DNA from 3 places in the Streptomyces sp. bgisy100 genome. Region 2 is predicted to be linked to each of the others. Evidence: riboswitches for the same ligand, from Rfam matches in the RefSeq annotation. Region 2 holds a riboswitch; each other region holds the start of a gene.
The links. Region 2 has a riboswitch for glycine ahead of gcvP (aminomethyl-transferring glycine dehydrogenase). Riboswitches for the same ligand answer to the same signal wherever they lie in the genome.
Positions count from the first base shown of each region.

Region 1 (2,242 bases), on a different contig from region 2:
GCGCGGCCGGGCGGTCCGGCCGCACGGTCGTGCTCAAGGTGCGGCGGTACGACTTCTCCACGCTGACCCGGTCCGAGACCCAGCGCGGCCCCACCGACGACCCCACGGTCATCCGGGAGGCCGCCGCGCGGCTCCTGGAGCTCGTGGACACCACCGGGGGCGTGCGGCTGCTGGGCGTCGGGGTCACGGGGCTGGCCGACTTCACGCAGGAGGACCTGTTCGCCCAGGCCGCCACGGCAGAGGCCGCCGCGGCGCTGGAGGCGGCCGCGGCCGCCGCGGACGGGGAGCGGGCCGAGGAGCCGCCGACGGGGCCCGCTCCGGTGGCGCCCGAAGCGGGGGAGATCGCGGTGGAGCCGGCGCGCCGCTGGGTGCCGGGGCACGATGTGCGCCATGCGGAGCTGGGGCCAGGCTGGGTGCAGGGCAGCGGAGTGGGCCGGGTCACCGTGCGGTTCGAGCAGCCCTGGTCGGCGCCGGGCCGGGTGCGGACCTTCCCCGTCGACGACCCGGACCTGGAGCCGTCCGAGCCCCTGCCGCTGACACCCGGCGGCCCGGGGGAGGCCGCTGCCCCGGAGGGCCGGCCGGAGGCGACCGGTGCGGGCGGTCAGTCGTCGTTGCCCGCCAGCCGCCCGAAGTCCTGGTCGTCGGGGTCAGGCCCGTCCTCCGGGGACGTGGCGTCGAGCCCGTAGTGGTGGTAGAGCTGCAGCTCCTGCTCCGGCGAGAGATGGCGGCCCACGCCGAAGTCGGGTGCGCGCTTGATCAGCGCGCGGTGGTAGGGGACGCGCAGGGTGTCGTCGACGATCTCGCTGGGCTCCAGCGGGACGAAGGCGTCGCGCCCGAACAGGCCGGTGCGCACCGCGGCCCATTCCGGGAGGCCGGTCGCGTCGTCCAGATACACCTCGTCCACGGTGCCGATTTTCGCTCCGTCGAGGTCGAATGCCTTGCGGCCGATCAGGCTCCGCGGATCGATATCGGTCTGCACGGTCCCTCCCGCTGTTCGCAGATCCTCTACGAGAACTACGAAAGGGCACATTCCGCCCCTCGGCCACTCGAGCGACCGGCCCGGAGAGCCACTGGTACGCTGGCAAATGGCTGCAGACCCCGTGCGGGAGAGTCCTCCAGCAGCAATAGGAGGCGCCGAAGGAGCAAATCCTCCCCGGAATCTCTCAGGCACACGTACCGCACGGACGAGGTCACTCTGGAAAGCAGGGCGGGCATCGGCCGTGTATTGCGCCGGAACCCCTCCTCACCGACGGTGAAAACCGGACCGCCCCGGCGGACCGGTGAAGCTCTCAGGTCGAGATGACAGAGGGGGAGGCCGTCCGGGCACCCGTGCCGTGGTGCCCCTCGCAGGTCGCGTCGACCAGGAGGCCTCCGCAGATGACCGCCGATCGCATCCCACTCTCCCAGCTGGAACGTGGCACTCCCTTCGAGCAGCGCCACATCGGACCCGACAGCGGGGCGCAGGCGAAGATGCTCGCCCAGGTGGGCTACGGCTCCCTGGACGAGCTCACCGCCGCCGCCGTCCCCGACGTGATCAAGAACGCCGGGGAGCTGGCCCTGCCGGACGCCCGCACCGAGGCGGAGGTCCTCGCCGAGCTGCGCGGCCTCGCCGAGCGCAACGAGGTGCTGGCGCCGATGATCGGTCTCGGCTACCACGGCACCTTCACCCCGCCGGTGATCCTCCGCAACGTGATGGAGAACCCCGCCTGGTACACGGCGTACACGCCCTACCAGCCGGAGATCTCGCAGGGCCGCCTCGAGGCGCTGCTGAACTTCCAGACCGTCGTCGCGGACCTGACCGGGCTCCCCACCTCGGGCGCCTCGCTGCTCGACGAGGGCACGGCCGCCGCCGAGGCCATGGCGCTGTCCCGCCGGGTCGGCAAGGTGAAGAACGGCGTCTTCCTGATCGACGCCGACTGTCTGCCGCAGACCATCGCCGTCATCGAGACCCGCGCCGAGCCGACCGGTGTCGAGGTCGTCGTCGCCGACCTCTCCGAGGGCATCCCGGCGGACGTCGCCGAGCGCGGTGTCTTCGGTGTGCTGCTGCAGTACCCGGGTGCCTCCGGGCAGGTGCGCGACCTGCGCCCGGTCATCGAGCGGGCCCATGAGCTGGGCGCGATCGTCACGGTCGCCGCCGACCTCCTCGCCCTCACCCTGCTCACCTCGCCCGGCGAGCTGGGCGCGGACATCGCGGTGGGCAACAGCCAGCGGTTCGGCGTCCCCATGGGCTTCGGCGGCCCGC
Region 1 is NZ_JBYITE010000030.1:84,806-87,047, reverse strand. Features, by position in the region: gene AC3EQ1_RS20470 (DNA polymerase IV) at 1-686, shown strand, start outside; gene AC3EQ1_RS20465 (PRC-barrel domain-containing protein) at 602-979, opposite strand; glycine riboswitch at 1,094-1,189, shown strand; gene gcvP (aminomethyl-transferring glycine dehydrogenase) at 1,378-2,242, shown strand, end outside.
Region 1: it holds a riboswitch for glycine, as region 2 does, so the genes downstream of both, gcvP (aminomethyl-transferring glycine dehydrogenase) here and gcvP (aminomethyl-transferring glycine dehydrogenase) in region 2, are expected to answer to the same signal.

Region 2 (2,242 bases):
GGCCGCAACGATCTCCTCGGCGCGGCCGGGGACCCGTACGAGCAGGGTGTCGAAGAACTCCCGGTGCACCACCGTGACCCCGCTGTCCCGCAGACCCGCGGCGATGAGCGTGGCGTGCCGGTGCGTCCGTCGGGCGATCGCGGTCAGGCCGTCGGGGCCGTGGTAGACGGCGTACATCGAGGCGACCACGGCGAGCAGGACCTGCGCCGTGCAGATGTTGGAGGTCGCCTTGTCGCGGCGGATGTGCTGCTCGCGGGTCTGCAGCGCCAAGCGGTACGCCGGCCGGCCGGCGTTGTCCACGGACACGCCCACGAGCCGGCCGGGCAGGTGGCGTTCGAGCCCTTCACGGACCGCGATGTAGCCCGCGTGCGGCCCGCCGTGGAACAGCGGGACACCGAACCGCTGGGACGAGCCCACGACGATGTCGGCACCGTACTCCCCCGGCGGTACGAGCAGCGTGAGCGCCAGCAGGTCGGCGGCCACCGTGACCAGCGCCCCACGCTCCCGCGCCGCGGCGGTCACCCGGCGCAGGTCGCGGACGGCTCCCGAGCAGCCGGGGTAGGACAGCACCACCCCGAAGAAGTCGTCCTCCGGGAGCGGTTCGGCGACGTCGATCTCGACGACCTCGACGCCGACCGCGGCGGCACGCGTGCGCAGGACGTCGAGGGTCTGCGGCAGGGTGTCGCGGTCGACCAGGACGCGGGGGCGGCCCTTGCGGGCGACGCGACGCATGACCGTGACGGCCTCGGCGACCGCCGTGCCCTCGTCGAGCAGCGACGCGTTGGCGGTCGGCAGTCCGGTGAGGTCTCCGACCATGGTCTGGAAGTTGATCAGTGCTTCGAGCCGGCCCTGGCTGATCTCCGGCTGGTAGGGCGTGTAGGCGGTGTACCACGACGGGTCCTCCAGCACGTTGCGCCGGATCACGGCGGGTGTGGTGGTCGCGTGGTAGCCCAGTCCGTTCATCGGGACGGCCACGGTGTTCCGGTCCGCGAGCTCCTGCAGTTCGGAGCGTGCCTCGGACTCGGTGGCGGCGGGCGGCAGGTTCAGGCCGGACGTGCTCCGGATGCCGCTCGGGACGGCGGCGTCGATGAGGGCGGCGAGCGTCGGATAGCCGACTTCGGCCAGCATCCTGGTGCGGTCGGCGTCGTCGACACCGATGTGACGGGTGACGAACGCACCCGGCGCGGAGGACTCGGGAAAGGTCATGGTGGGAGGCTCCCTGTGGGGGCACCGCGATCGCGGTGCCGTGGACGGGCGGCCTCCCCGCTCTGTCATCGGTACCTGAGAGCTTCACCACCGGGTCGGGCGGTTTGCACCGTGGGCGCAGGACATGACGTCCTGTCTTTCCAGAGTCGCCTCGCCGAAGCGGTAGTTGGGCCTGAGAGATTCTGGGGAGAGTTGCTCCTTCGGCGCCCCGCCGGGATGGGCGAGGGCTCTCCCGCTTCGGTTCGAACAGCGCGATGTGGAGTTGTCGGGCCCGGCGGTGAGGCCGGGAGTACTCGGGCCCGGCGGTGAGGCCGGGGGCATGGCGGGGTCAGGGCGGTCGGCGCCCTGACGGCCCTGGTGACGGCCCGGTCAGGCCGGCCATCGGACAGGGGTGCGGAGAGCGGTCGGACGGGCCGCGCGGAGACCTATCGGGCAGGCCGTGCGGGCACCGATCGGGCAAGCCCCGCGGAGACGAGGACGCGGCCGACGCGGTTCACCGTCATGGACAGGACCGGGCCGGACGCCGACACGCTCGCGGCAGTGGCGCAGGTGATCCGGGTGTGGTCGCCGGCCGGAGCGGCGGCGGGGGAACGGCAGCCATGGAGACGTCCTCGGGTCGAGCACGGGCAGGAGCCCGCGCGGCGAGTGAGCCTCCCCCTCTGTCATGGGCCTGAGAGCTTCACCGCGGGGATGTCCGCGGCTTGCACCGTGGGCGAGACGCGTGAGCGCCTGCTTTCCAGAGTCCGCCTCCGCCACGCGGTATCGAGGCCTGAGAGTTTCCGGGGAGGATTTGCTCCTTCGGCGCCATGTCATCGGATGACGTGGCTCTCCCGCGCAGAATCGTCAGCGGTGTATGTGGTTGTCGGGTCCTTCGGGAGGCAACGTACGGGCAGCGGAACACCGCCGTCAAGGGTCTGCTCGGTGCACATGCGCGGTAACGGATCGCCCCAGGATGCCCACCCTGAGCTGCGAAAACGCCGCTCCTCACGGGCGAGCACCGTACTACTCCGAAGTAATGTCCAGCCCTCGGCCGGAC
Region 2 is NZ_JBYITE010000070.1:20,304-22,545, forward strand. Features, by position in the region: gene gcvP (aminomethyl-transferring glycine dehydrogenase) at 1-1,206, opposite strand, end outside; glycine riboswitch at 1,259-1,356, opposite strand; glycine riboswitch at 1,357-1,451, opposite strand; glycine riboswitch at 1,864-1,948, opposite strand; glycine riboswitch at 1,954-2,049, opposite strand.

Region 3 (2,242 bases), on a different contig from region 2:
CACCGTCCTCGGCGACGGTGAGCCACTCGTGCTCCTTGCTGTAGCGCAGCTGCTGGGGGTTGCTCATGACCTGATTCTCCTGGATGAGGGGGCGTGCTGTGGTGCCGGGTCTTGACAGATGGGACGGCGGTGACGAGAGATTCCCGACAACCGGTCGGCGGTGGGTGACCGGCCGGTGACGGTGCCCGTCGGGAGCGCGGACAGGCCGCGACGTCGGCGCGCCGCCGGCGCAGACGTCAGCGCTGCCGCTTGTAGAACGGCAGGGCGACGACCTCGTACGGCTCGTGGCTGCCGCGGATGTCCACCGCGACCCCCTCGGTGCCGGGCGCGGCGTACTCGGCGTCCACATAGGCGATGGCGACGGGCTTGCCCAGGGTGGGCGAGGGGGCGCCCGAGGTGACCTCGCCGATCACGGTGCCGGAGCCGGCGGCCACCACCGGGTACCCGGCGCGCGGCACCCGGCGGCCCTCGGCGATCAGGCCGACCAGCTTGCGCGGCGGGGCCTCCTCGGCCCGCTTCGCCGCGGCCTCAAGGGCCTCACGGCCCACGAAGCGGCCGTCGTTGGTGGTCTTCTCGAACTTCACGACCCGGCCCAGCCCCGCGTCGAACGGGGTGGTGTCCGTGGTCAGCTCGTGCCCGTACAGCGGCATGCCCGCCTCCAGGCGCAGGGTGTCCCGGCAGGACAGGCCGCACGGCACCAGGCCCGCGTCCTTGCCCGCCTCCGTCAGCGCCTGCCACAGCGCCTCGGCGTCACCGGGCGCCACGAACAGCTCGAAGCCGTCCTCGCCGGTGTAGCCGGTCCGGGCGATCAGCGCGGACACGCCGGCCACGGTGCCGGGCAGACCGGCGTAGTACTTCAGCCCGTCCAGGTCGGCGTCGGTCAGCGACTTCAGGATGCCGGGGGACTCCGGGCCCTGGACGGCCAGCAGGGCGTACGCCTCCCGGTCGTCCCGCACCGCGGCCCCCTCGAAGCCGGCCGCGCGCTCGGTCAGCGCGTCCAGTACGACCTGCGCGTTCGAGGCGTTGGCGACGACCATGAACTCCTCGTCGGCCAGCCGGTAGACGATCAGGTCGTCGAGGATGCCGCCCCGGTCGTCGCAGATCATGGTGTAGCGGGCGCGGCCGGGAGCGAGCGCGGAGAGATTGCCGACCAGGGAGTAGTCCAGCAGCGCCCCGGCCTCCGGGCCGGTCAGGGTGATCTCACCCATGTGGGAGAGGTCGAAGAGTCCGGCGCGGGTCCGCACCGCCAGGTGCTCGTCGCGCTCACTGCCGTAGCGCAGCGGCATGTCCCAGCCGGCGAAGTCGGTCATGGTGGCGCCGAGCCCGCGGTGCAGCGCATCGAGGGCGGTACGGCGTGATGCATCGGTCATGTTCAGGCTCCCAAGCAAGGGTGGCGAGGCTCTGTCGACAACAACACAGCCTCCCCATCTGTCATCGGAACCTGAGAGGTTCGCCACGACCCGGCAGGCGGGTCACAGCTTGCACCTTGGGTGGGACCGCTCCACGGCGGCCCGCTTTTCAGATGTGCCTCGCCTGCGCGGTACGGGGCCTGAGAGATTCAAGGGAGGACTTGCTCCTTCGGCGCTCCGGCGCCCGGCACACTGCCGGTCCGGAGACTCTCCCGCGCGGGTTACAAGCGGCCGGTATGGAGTTTGCGCGCACATCATTGCACGCCTGTGACACTTTCGGACCCTGCGGGCGGGGGATAAGGCGGTTGTATGGCATTACCTTTTCTTGAAACTCTGCGGCAGCCGCAGTGACCGGACCTGGGAGGACGATCACGGTGCAGAGCCACGGAACGTTTGCGACAGCCTCGGGGGTCGGGCTCGGCGCGGTGCCCCACCAGACGGGCCCGGCCGCCCCGGCCGCCCCGGGCGTCGTCCGCCCCGGCCGCCTGGCCGGCACCACGGAGCTGCGCGGGCGCCCGGCCGCCGCGCTGCGCTACCCCGCCGGGGACGTGCTCGTCGTCTCCGGCCTGCCCGGCAGCGGCAAGAGCACCCTGATCCGGCGGGCGGCCGGCGCCCCGGAGCACGCAGGGGCCCGGGTCCACCGGGTGGACTCGCAGGACACCCGGGACCGCTGGGAGCGCAGGATGCCCGCGCTGCTCCCGTACGCCGTCTACCGCCCCCTCGTCCGCCTGGCGCACTACGCCGGGCTGCGCCGCGCGCTGCGCTCCGGCGACAGCGTCGTGGTGCACGACTGCGGCAGCCTCGCCTGGGTGCGCCGCTGGCTGGCCCGCGAC
Region 3 is NZ_JBYITE010000025.1:70,361-72,602, forward strand. Features, by position in the region: gene gcvH (glycine cleavage system protein GcvH) at 1-67, opposite strand, end outside; gene gcvT (glycine cleavage system aminomethyltransferase GcvT) at 237-1,370, opposite strand; glycine riboswitch at 1,529-1,634, opposite strand; gene AC3EQ1_RS18255 (AAA family ATPase) at 1,778-2,242, shown strand, end outside.
Region 3: it holds a riboswitch for glycine, as region 2 does, so the genes downstream of both, gcvT (glycine cleavage system aminomethyltransferase GcvT) here and gcvP (aminomethyl-transferring glycine dehydrogenase) in region 2, are expected to answer to the same signal.